Regions from separate parts of the Cupriavidus phytohabitans genome, predicted to be linked through region 1. Evidence: predicted binding sites of a transcription regulator. Region 1 holds the regulator's gene; the other holds the start of a gene.
What was found. The regulator HrcA, encoded in region 1, represses chaperone genes, less so after heat shock. The targets are predictions, from matches to a motif close to TTAGCACTCNNNNNNNNNGAGTGCTAA.

Region 1 (9,148 bases):
TGGTTCATTTTTGTGCCTCTTCCGAAAGGTTGGCCATGCACAAGCTGCCAGTCGTGACGCTCTGCCTCGTGGCCGCCCTGGCGGTCATGACCGCCTTTATCTGCCTGTCCGGCGCCTTCACGCCGCGCGATACCGAGTATGGCAGTGGCAAGGCGGTGTTCAAGCACTACATCATTCCTATCGTCAGCCAGGAAGTCTCGCAGGAATAGGCGCCCGCGCAACTTTCCGGCACACACGCCCGCACCGCGGCGGCCCCGGCATCCTGCCGGCGCCGCCGCGTGTCATTCCTGCCCTCGTCAGTGCCGGAAATCATCGATGCGGCGGCGGTCGCGCTTGGTCGGGCGGCCCTGCAACTGCGCGGCGGGCTCCGGCTGCAGGCGGCGGCGCTCTGCCTCGGCCTGCCGGCGCGCCTGGCTGTCGACGCTTTCTTCATACAGCGTCTGCGCCACCGGTGCAGGGCCGCGCGCCGGGGCAATGCCCTTCACCTGCAGTTCCCAGCGCTGCTGGTGTGCCTCGAGCGCGACCTTGTCGCCTGGCCGCACTTCGCGCGAGTTCTTGACCAGTTGACCGTTGACGGTCACCTTGCCGCGCTCCACCGCCTCGGCCGCAAGCGAGCGCGTCTTGAAGAAGCGCGCGCACCATAGCCATTTGTCGATGCGCTGGCGCGCATGCGCTTCGAAATCCACGTTCATGCTGCGGCTCCCCGGGTCTGCGCGCGCGCGCGGCGCGCTTCCAGTTCATGCGGGTGCGGCGATTTGAGCGGCCATCCCTGCAGATGCTGCAGGGCAATCTCCGCCATCGCGGCCACCCACGGCGCGGAGTCGTTCATGCAAGGAATAAAGTGGAAATCCTTGCCGCCCGCGACCTTGAATTCGGTCTGCCCTTCCATCGCGATTTCCTCCAGCGTCTCGATGCAGTCCGCCGGGAAGCCCGGGCAGAACACGTCGACCCGGCCGGCGCCGACCTTGCCGAGCTCCGCCAGCGTCGGGGCGGTGTACGGCTGCAGCCACTCCGCCTTGCCGAAACGAGACTGGAACGTCACCTGATACTGTCCCGGCTGCAAGCCCAGCGCGTCGCCAAGCAGCCGCCCCGTCTTCAGGCACTCGCAGTGATACGGGTCGCCCAGCTCGAGCGTGCGCCGCGGCACGCCGTGGAACGACAGGATCAGCTTGTCGCCGCGCGCGAAGTCGGGCATGCCATGCCGTGACCAGTAGCCGCCGACCTGCTGGTGCAGCGCCGAGATATAAGCCGGATGGTCATGGAAATGTTTGACCAGCCGCAGCTCGGGCTGGTTGCGCCATTGGGCCAGCACGCGGAAGACCTCGTCAAACGCGGTCGCGGTAGTGGTGCCCGAGTACTGCGGGTACATCGGCAGCACCAGCACCTGTTCGCAGCCCTGGCGGCGCAGCGCCTCCATGACCGAGGCGATCGACGGGTTGCCGTAGCGCATGGCGCACGCCACCGTCACCTCGTGGCCGTTCTGGTTCAGCAGCCGTTGCAGCGCATGCGCCTGGCGCTCGCTGTAGACCAGCAGCGGCGAACCGGTCATGTGCGCCTCGCGCAGCCAGATCGACTCGTACTTCAGCGCCGACGCACGCGAGCGCAGCGGCAGGATCACGCCATGCAGCAGCGGCAGCCAGGCTGCACGCGGGATCTCGACCACGCGCGGGTCGGACAGGAATTCCTTCAGGTAACGCCCCACCGCCTTGGGCGTGGGCGCATCCGGGGTCCCCAGGTTGACCAGCAGGAGCGCCGTGCGTGGCGCCTGACCGTGCTGGTAGACCGGTTCAGGTGAAAACGTCATGTCGCTTCCGGGTTGGGGCACTGCCGGGAGCGCGCCATGGCGGCGCGCCGGCGCTGGCGGCGCTCGGTAGGAATGGGGCAGCTTGTCAGACCGGCCAGCCGCGTCACTGGTTCTGGCTCAGTGCGCTGGACAGCAGCCGCGCGGTGATGTCGACGATCGGGATCACGCGCTCATACGCCATGCGTGTCGGGCCGATCACGCCGAGGGTGCCGACGATCTGCCCGTCGACCTCATACGGCGCGGTGATGACCGCCATGTCTTCCAGCGGCACCAGCTGGCTTTCGCCGCCGATGAAGATCTGCACGCCCTGCGCGTGGCTGGAGACGTCGAGCAGCTGCAGCAGGCTGGTCTTGTGCTCGAACACGTCGAACAGACGGCGCAGCTTGTCCATGCTGGAAGACAGGTCTTCCACTTCCAGCAGCTTGCGCTCGCCGCTGATATAGACGTGGTCGTCTTCCTCGTCCTCGGCCACGCTGCCGGCCTCGACCGCAGCCTGCATCAGCTGCGACATGTCGCGGCGCAGGTCCTGCAGCTCGAGGCGCAGGTGGCCGCGCACGGTGTCGAAGCTCATGCCGGCGTAGTGCGAGTTGAAGTAGTTGGCCGCCTCGATCAGCTGGGCCGGGGTGTATGACAGCTCGGTCTGGATGATCCGGTTCTGCACATCGCCCTCGGGACTGACAATGATCAGCAGGATGCGCTTGTCGGACAGGCGCATGAATTCGATCTGCCGGAACGCCTGCGCGCGCCGGGGCGTCATCACGACGCCGGCGAAGTGCGACAGGTTGGACAGCGTGCGTGCTGCCGTCGTGATCATGCGCTGCGGCCCCAGCTGCTGGGCGCCAAGCTGGCCCTGGATCTGGCCGGTCAGCTCGGCCAGGTCGGCGTTGTGCTCCAGCGGCTTGGCCGTCAGCATGGAATCGACGAACAGCCGGTACCCGCGCGGCGTCGGGATGCGGCCGGCCGACGTGTGCGGGCTGGCGATAAAGCCCATTTCTTCCAGGTCGGACATCACATTGCGGATGGTCGCGGGCGACAGGTCCAGCCCCGAGTACTTCGACAGGGTGCGGGACCCGACCGGCTGGCCTTCGGCGATGTAGCGCTCGATCAGGGTCTTGAGCAGCGTTTTGGAACGTTCATCCATGATGTCCCGATTTTACGCAAGTTTTAGACCTTCTGGCGCTCCGCCTGGGTTGCGGCGGCGCCGCCTGCTGGCAACGTCAGCGGCGGTATGGTCTAATCCCGGCATGTCCGCGCCCCAGAGAGCCAGCGCCTTGCGCACTTCGTTCAACACCGTCGCCCTGGTGGGCCGCTACTCGACTGCCGGCATCGAAGGACCGCTGGAGGAAATCGCCTCTTATATCCTGCGCAACGGCCAGGATGTGGTGTTCGAGCGCGAGACCGCGCTGGCCACCGGGCTGACCGCCTACCCTGCCCTGTCGGCCGAGGAAATCGGCCAGCACGCCGACGTGGCGGTGGTGCTGGGCGGCGACGGCACACTGCTGGGCATCGCCCGCCAGCTGGCGGGCTACGACGTGCCGCTGATCGGGGTCAACCACGGGCGGCTCGGCTTCATGACCGACATCGCGCTGGAAGAAGTGCACACGGTGCTGCCCGACATGCTCGACGGCCGCTACGAGGCCGAGAACCGGCTGCTGCTCGAGTCGCGCGTGGTACGCGACGACAGCGTCATTTTTTCCGCGCTGGCGCTGAACGACGTGGTGGTGAACCGCTCTGGCATTTCCGGCATGGTCGAGCTGGCGGTGTCCGTGGACGGCTACTTTATGTACAACCAGCGTTCGGACGGCCTGATCGTGTCGACCGCGACCGGCTCGACCGCCTACGCGCTGTCCGCCGGCGGCCCGATCCTGCATCCGACGCTGTCGGGCGTGGTGCTGGTGCCGATCGCCCCGCACGCGCTGTCGAACCGGCCTATCGTGCTGCCGCACGATGCCGAGGTCACCATCGAGGTCGCCAGCGCGCGCGACGCCAGCGTCAACTTCGACATGCAGTCGCTGACGTCTCTGCTGCCCGGCGACCGCATCGTGGTGCGGCGCTCGGAGAAGAGCATCAACCTGCTGCACCCGGTGGGCTACAACTACTACGCCACGCTGCGCAAGAAGCTGCACTGGCACGAGTACCCGTCCGAAGACAACCGCCTCTGAGCCGCCCCCAGAGCCCGAGCTAGCCACCCCATCCGACGCCAGCCCGCCCTTCCGGACCGATCCTACTTCCCGCCACGATGCTGCGCAGCCTGTCCATCCGCGATTTCGTCATCGTCGACACGCTCGACCTGGATTTCACCTCCGGCTTCACCGTCTTTACCGGCGAGACCGGCGCCGGCAAGTCGATCCTGATCGACGCCCTGGCCCTGGTGCTGGGCGAGCGTGCTGACGCCGGCATCGTACGCGAAGGCGCCGCGCGCGCCAGCATCAGCGCCACCTTCTCGACCCACCCGGCGCTGGACGCCTGGCTGGCCGAGCGCGAACTCAACGCCGAGGACGATGACGGCGCCGGCTCGGTGCTGCTGCGCCGCACGGTCGATGCCGGCGGCCGCAGCAAGGCCTTTATCAACGGCGCCGCTGCCACGCTGGCGCAGTTGCGCGAAGTGGGCGACCAGCTGGTCGACATCCACGGGCAGCACGCACACCAGTTGCTGCTGCGCCCGGATGCGCAGCGCCTGCTGTTCGACGCCCACGCCGGGCTGACCCAGCAGGCCGGCGCGGTGGCCGAGGCCTGGCGCGCGTGGCGCGCCTGCGTGCGCCAGCGCGAGGCCGTCGAGCACCAGTCGCGCGAGATGCAGCTCGAACGGGAGCGGCTGGAGTGGCAGGTGGGCGAGCTCGACAAGCTCAACCCGCAGCCTGGCGAATGGGAAGAGATCCAGGCCGAGTACAACCGCCTGTCGCACGCCGCCGGGCTGATCGACGGCAGCCGCGCGGCGCTGGACGCGCTGTCCGAGGCCGACGGCTCGGTACTGTCGGCGCTGAACACGATCGTGCACCGGCTGCAGCAGCTGGCCGACGTCGACCCGGCGCTGCGCGACGTGCTGGCCGCGCTCGAGCCGGCCCAGGTGCAGGCCGAGGAAGCCGCGCACTCGCTGACCCGCTACGTCGACCGGCTCGAACTGGATCCGGAACGGCTGCAGGCCGTCGAGGAACGCATGCAGGCGCTGCACGCCACCGCGCGCAAGTACCGCCTGCCTCCCGAGCAGCTGCCCGATGAGCTGCTGGCGCGCCGCCAGCAGCTCGACGACCTGCAGGCCGCGCAGGACCTGAACAAGGTGATGGCGCGCGAAGCCGCTGCCAAGGCCGCCTACCTGACGCTGGCGCAACACCTGAGCCATGCGCGCTCGCAGGCGGCGCAGGCGCTGTCGGCCGCGGTCACCGACGCCATGCAGGGCCTGTCGATGGCGGGCGGCAGCTTCGTCGCCGCGCTGAACACGCTGGAAGAAGGCCAGAGCTACGGCCTGGAGCAGGTCGAGTTCCTGGTGGCCGGCCATGCCGGCGTCAGCGCGCGGCCGCTGGCGCGCGTCGCCTCCGGCGGCGAGCTGGCGCGCATCAGCCTGGCGATCTCCGTGATCACCAGCGAGGCCTCGCCCACGCCGACGCTGATCTTCGACGAAGTCGACACCGGCATCGGCGGCGCCGTCGCCGAAGTGGTCGGCCGGCGCTTGCAGGAACTGGGCCGCGCGCGCCAGGTGCTGTGCGTGACCCACTTGCCGCAGGTCGCCGCGCAGGCCGGCACGCACCTGCTCGTCAGCAAGGAAACCACCGATGGCGGCGATGGCTCGGTCACGCGTTCGCGCATCCGCATGCTCGACCCGGCCGGGCGCGTGGTCGAGACCGCGCGCATGCTGGGCGGCGCCACCGTCACCGCGACCACGTTGCAGCATGCCGAAGAGATGCTGGCGCAAGGCGCCGAAGCCCAGGCCGGCGCCGCGGTGCGCGGCACGGCAAAGGAAAGCCGGCGCGGCCGCCGCGCCGCCGGCTGACGCCTCCCGCGCCTCGCACGTCGCGCCCGCATCGGCCTACCGAACCAACTTTCACAGGAGTCCCACCATGACCCGCCACGCGCCGCCGGCAGGCCGCCGCCACCGCCCCTTGCGCGCCGTACTGGCCCTGGCCACCGCGGCCACGGCAGCACTGCTGGCACTGTCCGCTTGCCAGGCGCAGTCCGGGGCCTCTGCCCCGCCGCCCGGCAGCATCACTGACGACCGCGCGCTCGGCGACATCATGGTCAAGTTCAAGCCGCCCGCGGTCGACATGTCCGAGGATGCCGGCAAGCTGCTCGCCGGGATCAAGGGTCCGATCCGCTACGTGGTCAAGCGCCCCATGTCGGGTGGAGTCTGGCTGGTCACGGCGATCTCCGCCGCGCCCGGCACCACGCTCGACCAGGCGGTCGATACGCTGCGCGCAACCCCGCGCATCGAGACCGCCGAACCGGACCGGCTGATCCAGCCCAACCGCACCATGCCGACCAGCAGGGACATGCCCAAGAGCTGAGCCGGCGCCCCGCCTTGTCCGCAAGCGGCGGGTTCTAGACCTTCGGCAGGCCTTGCGCAACCGCGGCGGATCGTATTCCCTACATAACACCCCCTTGCGCGGCCCATGCCTCGCAGAGTGCACCTGGAGGAATACATGCCGCATCCCGCGCAGTCTGTCTTCCGTCGCTGCATCCCGGTTTATCGATGGCGGGCATCCGTGATCGCCATCGCCGCAATGTGCGCCGCGGCACCCACCAACGCGGCATTCGCGGCCAGCGCCTCCACCGCGGCATCCACCGCGGCATCCACATACACCGGCCAGATCATCGTGCGCTGGCGCGATGGCACGGCCTCCATCGTCACGCCTGACGCCGCCAGCAAGGCACCGGCCGCGTCGACCGAGCCGGCGCAGGCAACAAGCCGGCTGCAGCAGTTGCGCGAGGGCACCGGCATTGCCGCCACGCTGCGCCGGCCCATGGGCGGCAACATGGACCTGCTGCAGGTGCCGGACGAACTCGCCACGGATCCGGAAGCCGCCGCCGCGCGCCTGCGCCAGGATCCGCGCGTGGCCGACGCCGTGCCGGACCGCTGGCTGCGGCTGCATGACACCCTGCCCAACGACCCGGAATTCCGCGCCAACCAGCCGTACCTGATGGGCACCGGCACCACAGTCGGCGGCGTCAACCTGCCGCGCGCCTGGGACCGCACGCGCGGCAGCAGCGGCATCGTGATCGCGGTGGTCGATACCGGCACGCTGCCCCATCCCGACCTGGCCGCGCGGCTGCTGCCGGGCTATGACTTCATCAGCACCACCACCGTCTCCAACGACTACGATGGGCGCGACGGCGACGCCACCGACTCTGGCGACAATGTCCCGGTCGGCTTCACCTGCCCGGGCAGTTCCTCGCCGACCACTGAAGCCACCACCAACAGCTGGCACGGCACGCGTGTGGCAAGCGTGATGGGCGCGATCACCAACAACGGCGAAGGCATCGCCGCAGTGGACTGGAGCACGCGCATCCTGCCGGTGCGGGTTTCGGGGCGGTGCGGTGCGCTGCTGTCCGATACCGTCGATGGCATGCGCTGGGCCGGCGGCCTGCCGGTGCCTGATGTGCCGGCAAATCCCACGCCGGCGCGCGTGGTCAATATCAGCCTCGGCGGCGGCAAGTGCAGCAGCATCGAGCAGCAGGCGGTCAACGACCTGAACGCGCGCGGCGTGGTGGTGGTGGCGGCGGCGGGCAACAACCGCAGCGCGGTCGAGGCGCCGGCCGACTGCAGCGGCGTGATCGCGGTTACGGCCCATGCCAACGACGGAGAGAACGCGACCTATGCCAATGTCGGCCCGCAGGTGGCGATCAGCGCGCCGGGCGGCGGCTGCGGCAACTCGCGCGTACAGGACGGTGCATGCACGTCGACGCTGTCGGTGATCCGCACGCTCGGCAACAATGGTGAAACGTCGCTCGGCGCATACACGGTAGCGTCGTCGCAGGGCACCAGCTTCGCGGCGCCGATGGTGTCGGGCGTGGTCGCGATGATGTTTGCGCTGAACGGCTCGCTGTCGCCGGCGCAGGTGACCGCGGCACTGAAGTCCTCGGCGCGGCCGCATCCATCCGGCACCTTCTGCACCACCAATCCAGGCGTGTGCGGCGCCGGCCTGCTGGATGCCGACAACGCGCTGGCCGCGGCAGTGTCGGCCCCGCCGGCGGCCGCGCCGGCACCGTCCGGCGGTGGCGGCGCGGTGCCACGCTGGCTCGCGCTCGTGCTGGCCTGCACGGGCTTGTTCGGCTTCGCGCTGCGCCGGCGCGCGTGACGCCTGTCGCGCCGCGGACGCGGCTCAGCCGCCGTCGGCGCTGCGCAGCGGCCGCCGTGCCAGCCACCACTCCTGCGCCACCCAGCACAGCAGCCCGGCCACCGCGCCGGCTGCGTGCGCGGCGCGCACCACGCCGAAGCCCCAGGACGGATCAAGGATAACCGGCGCCAGCCAGGATTGTTCCAGCCACACCTTGACCAGCACACCCAGGCACAGCAGCACGCCGAGCACGCGCGACAACCCGGGCGCGCGCAACAGGCTGAGCCCGCCCCATAGCGCCAGCCCGTGCAAGGCACCGGACAAGCCGCCATACCAGCCGACCGCTGGCACGCGCAGCAGCGCGGCCTGCACGGCAAGGCCGCAAGCCACCAGCACCAGCAGCATGGCGCGCGCCCGCGCGGAGCGTCCGGCCAGCGCCAGCAGGCCCGCGGCCGCAAGTGCGTTGGCCAGCCAGTGCCTCGCGTCCAGGTGCACCCACATGGCGGTCGCCAGCCGCCACCACTGGCCGTCAAGCCGCACCGCATCGCGCAGGTAGAGGCCGTGCGCGTGCCACCACGGCAGGAAGGTGAAGCAGGCCGACAGCGCCCAGACCAGCGTGATCGCCGCCAGCAGCCCCGGCCACGAGGCCCCGGCGGGACGGCTCGGGGCCACCGCGGCCTCAGTCCTCACCGAATACGGCCTGCCACAGCGTGCGCACCTGCGCGGTCTGCTCGGCAACCGATTCCGCCGTCACGCGCGCCTGCGCCTGGCCGTCGAGCCGCAGCTGGTGCTGGCGCGCACGGAACAGCCGGTAGGCGTCGCCCACCGCCACCGCCAGCGCCGCATCGATCAGCCCGATTTCGCCGGCTTCGCGCAGCAGCGCGATATTGCCCGCATTACGCGTCAGTTGCGGATGCGCGCGGCTGTGCAGCAGCACCAGGTACTGCACCGTGAACTCGATGTCGACCATGCCGCCACGGTCGTGCTTGAGGTCGAACAGGCTGCTGGGATTGGGATGGCCCTCGGCCACCTTGCGGCGCATCTGCACGATCTCGTCGCGCAGCACCGCGGCATC
Region 2 (9,148 bases), on a different contig from region 1:
CCGCTTCCGGCCTGTTCGCCGCCTTCCGCCGCTTTTCCCTGCTCGCCGCGCTCGCGCTGGCGCTGGCCGCCTGCGGGCAGCAGAAGGCATCGTTCCGCAATGTCGACATCAGCGGCGCCGCGGACTTCGGCAAGGATTTCTCGCTTCCTGACCACAACGGCAAGGTCCGCACCATTGCCGACTTCAAGGGCAAGGCGGTGGTGATGTTCTTCGGCTACACCCATTGTCCGGACGTGTGCCCGACCACCATGGCCGAGCTCAAGGCAGTGATGGAGCAGCTGGGTCCGGATGCCGACCGTGTCCAGGTGCTGTTCGTCACTGTCGATCCGGAGCGCGACACGCAGGCGCTGCTGGCGCAGTACGTGCCGGCGTTCGACCCGCGCTTCCTGGGGCTGCGCCCGGCCGACGACGCCGCGCTGCAGAAGCTGGCCAAGGACTTCAAGGTGTTCTACGCCAAGGTGCCGGGCAGCTCGCCCAACAACTACACGGTGGATCACTCGGCCGGCAGCTATGTGTTCGATCCGGAGGGTCGGTTGCGGCTGTTCATCCGCCACGGCCAGGGGCCCGAGCCGATCGCGCACGACCTGAAGCAGCTGCTTTCCTGACGCCTCAGGTATCCGCGCGGTGCGGCATAACGTCGCACCGAGGTGGCCAAGACGAAAAAAAGCCGGTCCTGCTGGACCGGCTTTTTGCATGGGTGCCCCGGATCAGGCAAAGGCCTGCAGCGCCCCTTTCATCTTCTTCATCGCCGCGGCTTCGATCTGGCGGATGCGCTCCGCCGAGACGCCGAACTCGGCGGCCAGCTCATGCAGCGTGGCGCCGCCCGAGCCGTCGTCGGACACGTTCAGCCAGCGTGCCTCGATGATGCGGCGGCTGCGCTCGTCCAGCCGGCCCAGCGCTTCTTCCAGGCCCTCGACCTGCATGCGGTCCTGGCGCTTGGCTTCCAGCACGCGCGTCGGCTCGTTGTGGTTGTCCGCCAGGTAGGCGATGGGGGCGAATTCCTCTTCGCCGTCGTCGACCTGGCCTTCCAGCGCGAGGTCGCCGCCCGACAGGCGGGTTTCCATCTCCATCACTTCTTCCGGCTTCACGTTCAGCTCGCGCGCGACGGCCTCGACCTGCTCCGGCGTGAACGTGTGCGAACCCTGCTTGTGGCTGCGCAGGTTGAAGAACAGCTTGCGCTGGGCCTTGGTGGTCGCCACCTTGACCATGCGCCAGTTCTTCAGCACGTACTCGTGGATCTCGGCCTTGATCCAGTGCATCGCATACGAGACCAGGCGTACGCCTTGCTCGGGATCGAAGCGCTTCACAGCCTTCATCAGGCCGATATTGCCTTCCTGGATCAGGTCGGCATGCGGCAGGCCATAGCCCAGGTACTGCCGGGCGATCGACACCACCAGGCGCAGGTGAGACATCACCAGCTGGCGGGCGGCATCGACGGAATCGTTATCGCGCAGATCGCGCGCCAGGCGCTGCTCTTCCTCCGCGGTCAGCAACGGAATCCGGTGGACAGCCTGGATATAGCTGTCGAGATTGCCCACGGTCGCCGGGAAGGTCAGCGCAAAGCTGCTCCCGCTATGGGGCGCCGTCGGCAGACGGGTAGTCGTCAGGGTTTGGTCGGCAGACAAGACTGCGTTCACTCAATCGCTCCTTTCGCATCCGGCGGTTGGATTGCCGGGTCATGCCCCGCGCTTCCTTATGGGAGAGGGAGCGGCGGCGGCACTGAAACACATCTTAGCACTCCAACCGGGTGAGTGCTAATTGGAGTCCCAATGGCCTTGATAGTTCCCTTCGATCGACTTTACATATTACATAGCTGACGAGCTATGAAGCGGCGTCAGGGACACCCGAGGCTTGGCACACCTCTGATTAGAGCCCGTGTGCGGCCGCCGGTTCTGCATGCGAATGGAATGCTTCGTTTCGCCAGCGCCTACACTCGACGCAAGCGGCGGCAAGCTGGCATGCTTGCGAGCCTCTCTCACACTGGAGGAGTTATGTCTGCTATCGAACACTTGCTGAAGCCGCATGTGCGCGACCTGGGCGATTTCACCGTGCGCCGCCTGCTGCCGGCCGCTGCGACCCAGACGGTCGGGCCGTTTATCTTCTTCGACCATATGGGGCCGGTGCAGATGCCGCCGGGAGAGGGTGCCGATGTACGTCCGCATCCGCATATCGGGCTGGCGACTGTCACCTACCTGTTCGAAGGCGAGATCATTCACCGCGACAGCCTCGGCAGCGAGCAGGCGATCCGGCCGGGCGACGTCAACTGGATGACCGCCGGCCACGGCATCGTCCATTCGGAGCGCTCGCCCGATCACGTCCGAGCCGAAGGCGCGCGCCTGCACGGCATCCAGACATGGGTGGCATTGCCGAAGTCGCACGAAACCGACGAACCGTCCTTCTCCCACCATCCTGCGGCAACGCTGCCGCGCGTCGAGCGGCCAGGGGTGCGCATGGTGGTGATCGCCGGCGATGCCTTCGGCAAGACTTCGCCGGTCAAGGTCTTCAGCCGCACCCTGTACGTGGCGATCAAACTGGACGCCGGCGCGAGCGTAGAAATTCCGGCCGAGCATGCGGAACGCGGCATTTACCCGGTGGACGGCGCGGTGTCCCTGGACGGCGAGCCGCTGCCGGCCGAGCACATGGTGGTGCTGACGCCCGGGCAGCCGGCCACGCTGATGGCGACGGCGCCATCGCGCGTGATGCTGCTGGGCGGCGATGCCACCGACGGCCGCCGCTTTATCTACTGGAATTTCGTGGCCAGCAGCAAGGAGGCCATCGAGGCTGCCGCCAAACTCTGGGAGGACGACCAGTTCCCGCGCGTGCCGGGCGACGAGCGCGAGCGCATCCCGCTGCCAGCGCGCAAGCCCTGAGCCGCCTGGCTCAGACCGGACTGGCCCAGGTGACGCGGGTGCCCAGCTTAAGGCACTCGCGGATGGCTTCGACCTGTGTGGCGATCGGTGCCGGCACCGGCACGGTGCCATCGAGCACGCGCCGGATCCATGCTGTCGTCAGGCCGGCATCACTGCCGGGCGGCAGTTCCGGTACTTCAGCCAGCGAACCGCCGGTGGGATCGACCAGCGTCTGCTGATGCCCTTCATGCAACCAGTCGATGCGGCTGTTGCGCCGCGCATCGGCGACCACTTCGCCCTCGGTGCCACGTGCCAGCAGCACGTTGGCCGGTTCGTGGGAGAAATAGTCGGTCAGCGTTTCGCGGTATTCCGGGTGGGTATAGCTGTACAGGCGCAATGCCTCGGCCGGCGTGTGCTCGCCAACCGGCTGCAGCATCTTGGCCACGGTATGCGAGGAATTGCGCAATCCGATCACCGTGCGCCGCTCCAGCAGCTGCGACAGGCCGGGTGACAGCACATCGACCGGCAGCACCGCCAGCGGCCCGTCACCGCCAGTCTCGCGCAGACGTGCCGAGGCTTCGGCTGTGCTGGCGCACAAAGGAATGCCCAGCGCCCCGAACAGGGTCATGCTGGTGACGCGGTCATTGAAGACGCGCGTCCCGTGCACCAGTACGGGGATGCCTTCGCGAGCCAGCAGCAGCGCCAGCAGCGGCACCAGGTTCGGCTGCTTGCGCGCGCCGTTATAGCTGGGGATCACCACCACCGGGCGCTCGGGCGGCGCGGGCAGCGGCTGGCAGTGTTCATGGGCCGCCTCGAGCATGCCGGCCAGCTCGTGCGGGGCCTCGCCCTTGATGCGGTAGGCCATCAGGATCGCGCCCAGCTCGAGGTCGGACACGCGCCCGGCCAGCATCGCGTCGAACAGGATCTTGGCATCGTCGCGCGGCAGTGCCCGCGCGCCGTTGACGCCACGGCCGACCTCCTTGATATAGCGGGCGGCGGAAAACGGGTTGGCTGGCGTGGTCATGGCGGCGTGGGGAGGAGTCGGTTCTGGGTTCATGATAGCGGAGCAGCGCCGTCGCGCCCATCGCCGCCGACGGGCGCGACGGCGGGGAGCACGCTCAGGCTGCCTCCTGCAGTGCGGGATTGCGCTGCTTGCGGTAGAGAAAGTCCAGCACCGCGGTACGGCAGGCGTGGTAGTCCTTGTCGTCGGCCAGCGCCACGCGGTCGCGCGGACGAGGCAGGTCGACCTTGAGGATCTCGCCGATGGTGGCGGCCGGGCCGTTGGTCATCATCACGATGCGGTCGGCGAGCAGCACGGCCTCGTCCACATCGTGCGTGACCATCACCACCGTGCTGCGGGTTTGGTCGACGATCTTTAGCAGCGCGTCCTGCAGGTGCGCGCGCGTCAGCGCATCGAGCGCGCCGAAGGGTTCATCCATCAGTAGCACCTTGGGCGCCATCGCCAGCGCGCGGGCAATGCCGACGCGCTGCTTCATGCCGCCGGAGATCTCATGCGGGTACTTGCCCTCGGCGTGCGTCAGGCCCACCAGTGCCAGCGTCTCGCGCGTGCGCGCCTTGAGCCCGGCCTTGCTCTCGCTGGCGCCGAACACGCGTTCCACGCCCAGGTAGACGTTCTCGAAGCAGGTCAGCCAGGGCAGCAGCGAATGGTTCTGGAACACCACGCCGCGCTCCGGCCCGGGGCCGGCGATCTCGCGCCCGGCGCAGATCAGCGCGCCGGTGGTCGGCGTGGCCAGTCCGGCGATCAGGTTCAGCAGCGTTGACTTGCCGCAGCCCGAGTGCCCGATCAGCGTGATGAACTCCCCCTCGGCAATCTGCAGGTTGATGTCGCGCAGGGCGACGAACGGCCCCTTGCGCGTCTTGAAGGTCTGTCCGACGTTCTCGATGCTGACAAACTTGTCCATGGCGTCTCTCCCTCGCTCTTAGTTGGCGCCGTAGCTGAAGCGCCGTGCCAGTGCCAGCAAAGCATGCTCGAGCATCAGCCCGATGATGCCGATCACGAAGATCGCGATCACGATGTGCTCCACCTTCAGGTTGTTCCACTCGTCCCACAGCCAGAAGCCGATGCCGGTGCCGCCGGTCAGCATCTCGGCCGCGACGATCACCAGCCACGCGGTGCCGATCGACAGCCGCACGCCGGTCAGCATGTAGGGCAGCACCGCGGGAAACAGTACCCGCGTGAACACCTTCCACTCCGACAGGTCGAGCACGCGCGCGACATTCAGGTAGTCCTGCGGCACGCGCGTGACGCCCACGGCGGTGTTGATCACCATCGGCCAGATCGAGCAGATGAAGATGGCCCAGATCGCTGCCGGGTTGGCGGCTTTGAACAGCAGCAGCCCGATCGGCAGCCAGGCCAGCGGCGAGACCGGCCGCAGCAGGCTGATCACGGGCGACGCCATCGCGTTCAGGAACGCAAAGCGCCCGATCAGGAAGCCTGCCGGGATGCCGATCACGGCCGCCAGGCCGAAGCCCGCGGCCACGCGCGCCAGCGACGCCAGCACGTTCCAGCCGATGCCCTGGTCGTTGGGGCCGTTGCGGTAGAACGGGTCGGAGAACAGCGGCACCGCCGCGTTCCACGTTGCGCCCGGCGTGGGAATCGCCGGGATCAGCGTGGCGATGCCGTGCCAGGCCAGCACGAACAGGGCAAAGCCCAGTGCGGGCGGCACGGCCTTGCGCGCCAGGGCGCCGAGCATGTCCTGGTGTTGTGCGCGGCGTTGTGCGCGCCGTTCCTGCGCGGCGATTTCCAGCTCGCGCCGCCGTGCGCGTTCCTTGGTGTCGGTCTCGGTGGCGGCGACTTTGGCGGCATTGGCGCCTTCAGGCGCGGTGTGGGCGATGGCATTCACGTCGGGCTCCTTTATGCAGGGGCGCTGCGGATCGGTGGGGAAGTGGTGGCCTGTGGTCAAGCGTTCTGTGCGCCGGCCTTGATCTTGAAGCCGTCGGCATATGCCTTCGGGTCCTTGGTGGCATCCCAGACCACGCCGTCGATCAGCTTCGCGGTGCGGAAGTCGCTCTTGGGCAGGGGCACCTGCGCCGCGGTGGCGGCCTGCCTGAAGATGTCGATGCGGTTGACCTGCCTGGCCACGGCGAGGTAGTCGGGATGATCCTTCAGCAGGCCCCAGCGCTTGTGCTGGGTCAGGAACCACATGCCATCCGACAGGAACGGATAGTTGGCGCTGCCGTCCTGGTAGAACTTCATCGCATCGGGATCGTCCCAGGTCTTGCCCAGGCCGTTGCTGTAGCGCCCGAGCATGCGGTCCAGGATGATGTCCATGTCGGTGTTGACGTAGGACTTGGCGGCGATGGTCTCGGCGGTCTTGCGGCGATTGGAGGCCGAGGCATCGATGAACTTCGATGCTTCCAGCACCGCGGCCACCATCGCGCGCGCGGTGTTGGGGTACTTCTGCACGAATTCTGCCGTGGTGCCGAGCGTCTTCTCCGGATGGTTCTTCCAGATCGACTGCGTGGTCTCGGCGGTAAAGCCGATCTTGTCGGCGATGGCGCGCGCGCCCCAGGGCTCGCCCACGCAGAAGCCGTCCATGTTGCCCACGCGCATGTTGGCCACCATCTGCGGCGGCGGCACGGTGATGGCCTTGGCGTCCTGCATCGGGTTGATGCCGTTGGCAGCGAGCCAGTAGTACAGCCACATCGCATGCGTGCCGGTGGGGAAGGTCTGCGCGAAGGTGTAGTCGCGCTTTTCCTTGACCATCAGCGCCTTCAGGCTGGCGCCGTCGCGCACGCCTTTTTCGGCCAGCTTCGACGACAGCGTGATGGCCTGGCCATTGTGGTTCAGGCTCATCAGCACCGCCATGTCTTTCCTGGGGCCGCCGATGCCGAGCTGCACGCCGTAGATCAGGCCGTACAGCACGTGCGCGGCGTCGAGTTCGCCGTTGACCAGCTTGTCGCGCACGCCGGCCCACGAGGCTTCCTTGGTCGGCGTGATCTTGATGCCGTATTTCTTGTCGAGGCCAAGCGTGGACGCCATGACCACTGAAGCGCAGTCGGTCAGCGGGATGAAGCCGATGCGCACGTCGGTCTTCTCGGGGGCGTCCGAGCCCGCCGCCCACGCCCCGGCGCGCACCAGCGGGTCGACCAGCGTCATCACGCTGGCGCCGGCGATGGTCGCCAGCGCGCGGCGGCGGCCGCTGCTGGCCGGCACCGCGTCGGCAGCGGCCGCCGAGGCGGCTTCAGAGGCGTTCACCGCCGCGTGCAGCGGCTTGGCAATCCTGAGGCGAGAGGGCATTGCGAAACTCCAAGAAAAAAGCGTCCCCGTCCGTGGCCGGCTTCGCCAGAAGTCCGTACGGTGCAGGGACGCCGTTGTCCATGGCGTGACGCAGCCTGCGTTGGCTGTGTCCGCCTAAATTGTGATCGGCCGCCGTTGGCCGATGCGTGCATATCGCAAGGCGTGTGCCAGCCTGTGCGGTGCAGCATTTCGGGGCGGCGCCGTGCCGATGGAGTGACGCTTCTGAACGAAATGAGCGAGCGCGGTGCGTGCGCCGGCTGCGCTGCCGCATCCCGGGGCAGTGTCGCGGGGGGGCGGTGCGGGGACGGTGCGTGGGCGGTGCGTGGGCGGTGCGTGGACGGCTCGATTTGGGGCGGCGCCGGGATCCTGCCTTGCACCAGCCTCGGGCTGGCGCGCCCCGTGGCTGGCAGGTGGGTGGGCGTCAGCCCATCACGTCGATCACGCGCTGGGCGGCATCGACCAGCTTCAGCCCACGCTCCATCGCCATGCTGCGCAGACGCTTGTAGGCCTCGTCCTCGCTGATGCCGCGCGCCTGCATCAGCAGGCCCTTGGCGCGCTCGACCACCTTGCGCTCGGCCAGCTTGAGGCGGGTGGCGTCGAGCTCGGCGCGCAGCTGCTGGTCCAGCTCGAAGCGGGCGTAGGCGACGTCGAGCACCGTCTTGACGCGCTCGGCGCGCAGGCCATCGACGATATAGGCCGTGATACCCGCCGACAGCGCGGCCTTGATGCGCTGGCTGTCATCGTTGTCGGTGAACAGCACGATGGGCCGCGGGGCATGCTGGGTCGAGACGCAGACGTGCTCGATGGTGTCGCGCGCGGCCGATTCCGAGGCGATGATCAGCATGTCGGGCTGGGTGGCGGTGATCACGTCCGGCAAGTGCAGGTCGGCGTCGACGATCTGGATCTCGCTGAAGCCGGCGCTGACCAGTCCGTTGCGGATGGTCTCGACGTTAAGCGGATTGGCGTCAAGGGGATCGCGCACCAGCAGGATTCGCAACGTCCTGCCGGCGGCGGCGGGGGCTGGCGTCGATGGTGATGGGGGCGGATGGCGTCGGGTCATGGCTTCATTCTGTTGCAGTGCGCCATGCAAGATTCGCGCCGGGTGCGAGGCGTCCACGCCGCACTGCCATGGTGCAGCGCGCCTGGATTCATTGTATGCCGTCGTACGCAGGCTACCGCGTGCGGTGTATCCTGTTGCCCTGCCGCGCCGGGGGCGTCTGCTGGCGACGCCGCGATGCACACCCCCGCACCCCGTGCCGCGGAACCAATCAGAAAAAGTCTGGAGAGATGCATGACCGAATTCGTGTTCGCCCCGCCGGCCCCTGTTGGCGTGCCGGTGCGTGGCAGCGACGCTAGCTTCCCGGTCCGCCGCGTGTACTGCGTCGGCCGCAACTATGCTGCCCATGCCCGCGAAATGGGCTCGGACCCCGACCGCGAGCCGCCATTCTTCTTCTGCAAGCCGTCCGACGCGGTCAGCTACATCGCCGACGGCACCGAAGGCGCGTTCCCGTACCCGCCGGGCACCAGCAACTGCCACTATGAAGTGGAGCTGGTGGTGGCGATCGGCACGGGCGGGCGCGACATTCCGGTGGAAAGCGCCGCGCAGCACGTGTTCGGCTACGCCGTGGGCCTCGACATGACCCGCCGCGACCTGCAGAACGAATCCAAGAAGACCGGCCGCCCCTGGGAGACCGGCAAGGCCTTCGACAAGTCGGCGCCGATCGGCCCGATCGTGCCGGTCTCGGCCATCGGCCACCCGCAGAAGGGCGAGGTGACGCTGTCGGTCAACGGCGCGGAAAAGCAGCGCGGCGACCTGTCCGACCTGATCTGGTCGGTGCCGGAGATGGTGTCGTACCTGTCGAAACTGTTCGAACTGCAGCCGGGCGACCTGATCTTCAGCGGCACGCCCGAAGGCGTGGGCCCGGTGGTCAAGGGCGATGTCATGCAATGCCACGTCGGCGGCGTGGGCGATCTCACCATCAAGGTAGTCTGATCCGATGCTCAAGCTTTACAGCTACTTCCGCAGTTCGGCCTCGTT

Region 2: rpoH (RNA polymerase sigma factor RpoH) is a predicted target of HrcA. The motif match lies at 1,732-1,758, and genes of this name have one in related genera.

The regions. Positions count from the first base shown of each region.
Region 1 covers NZ_JAGIQB010000016.1:90,124-99,271, forward strand. Annotated here, with positions in the region: gene J8I34_RS13575 (hypothetical protein) at 36-209, shown strand; gene J8I34_RS13580 (RNA-binding S4 domain-containing protein) at 297-692, opposite strand; gene hemH (ferrochelatase) at 689-1,804, opposite strand; gene hrcA (heat-inducible transcriptional repressor HrcA) at 1,908-2,945, opposite strand; gene J8I34_RS13595 (NAD kinase) at 3,049-3,966, shown strand; gene recN (DNA repair protein RecN) at 4,044-5,792, shown strand; gene J8I34_RS13605 (hypothetical protein) at 5,860-6,303, shown strand; gene J8I34_RS13610 (rhombosortase-dependent MprA family serine protease) at 6,439-8,094, shown strand; gene rrtA (rhombosortase) at 8,119-8,763, opposite strand; gene glnE (bifunctional [glutamate--ammonia ligase]-adenylyl-L-tyrosine phosphorylase/[glutamate--ammonia-ligase] adenylyltransferase) at 8,753-9,148, opposite strand, start outside.
Region 2 covers NZ_JAGIQB010000018.1:72,802-81,949, forward strand. Annotated here, with positions in the region: gene J8I34_RS14740 (SCO family protein) at 1-605, shown strand, start outside; gene rpoH (RNA polymerase sigma factor RpoH) at 708-1,637, opposite strand; gene J8I34_RS14750 (pirin family protein) at 1,992-2,870, shown strand; gene ybiB (DNA-binding protein YbiB) at 2,881-3,873, opposite strand; gene J8I34_RS14760 (ABC transporter ATP-binding protein) at 3,968-4,771, opposite strand; gene ntrB (nitrate ABC transporter permease) at 4,790-5,713, opposite strand; gene J8I34_RS14770 (CmpA/NrtA family ABC transporter substrate-binding protein) at 5,770-7,110, opposite strand; gene J8I34_RS14775 (ANTAR domain-containing response regulator) at 7,532-8,170, opposite strand; gene J8I34_RS14780 (fumarylacetoacetate hydrolase family protein) at 8,402-9,103, shown strand; gene maiA (maleylacetoacetate isomerase) at 9,108-9,148, shown strand, end outside.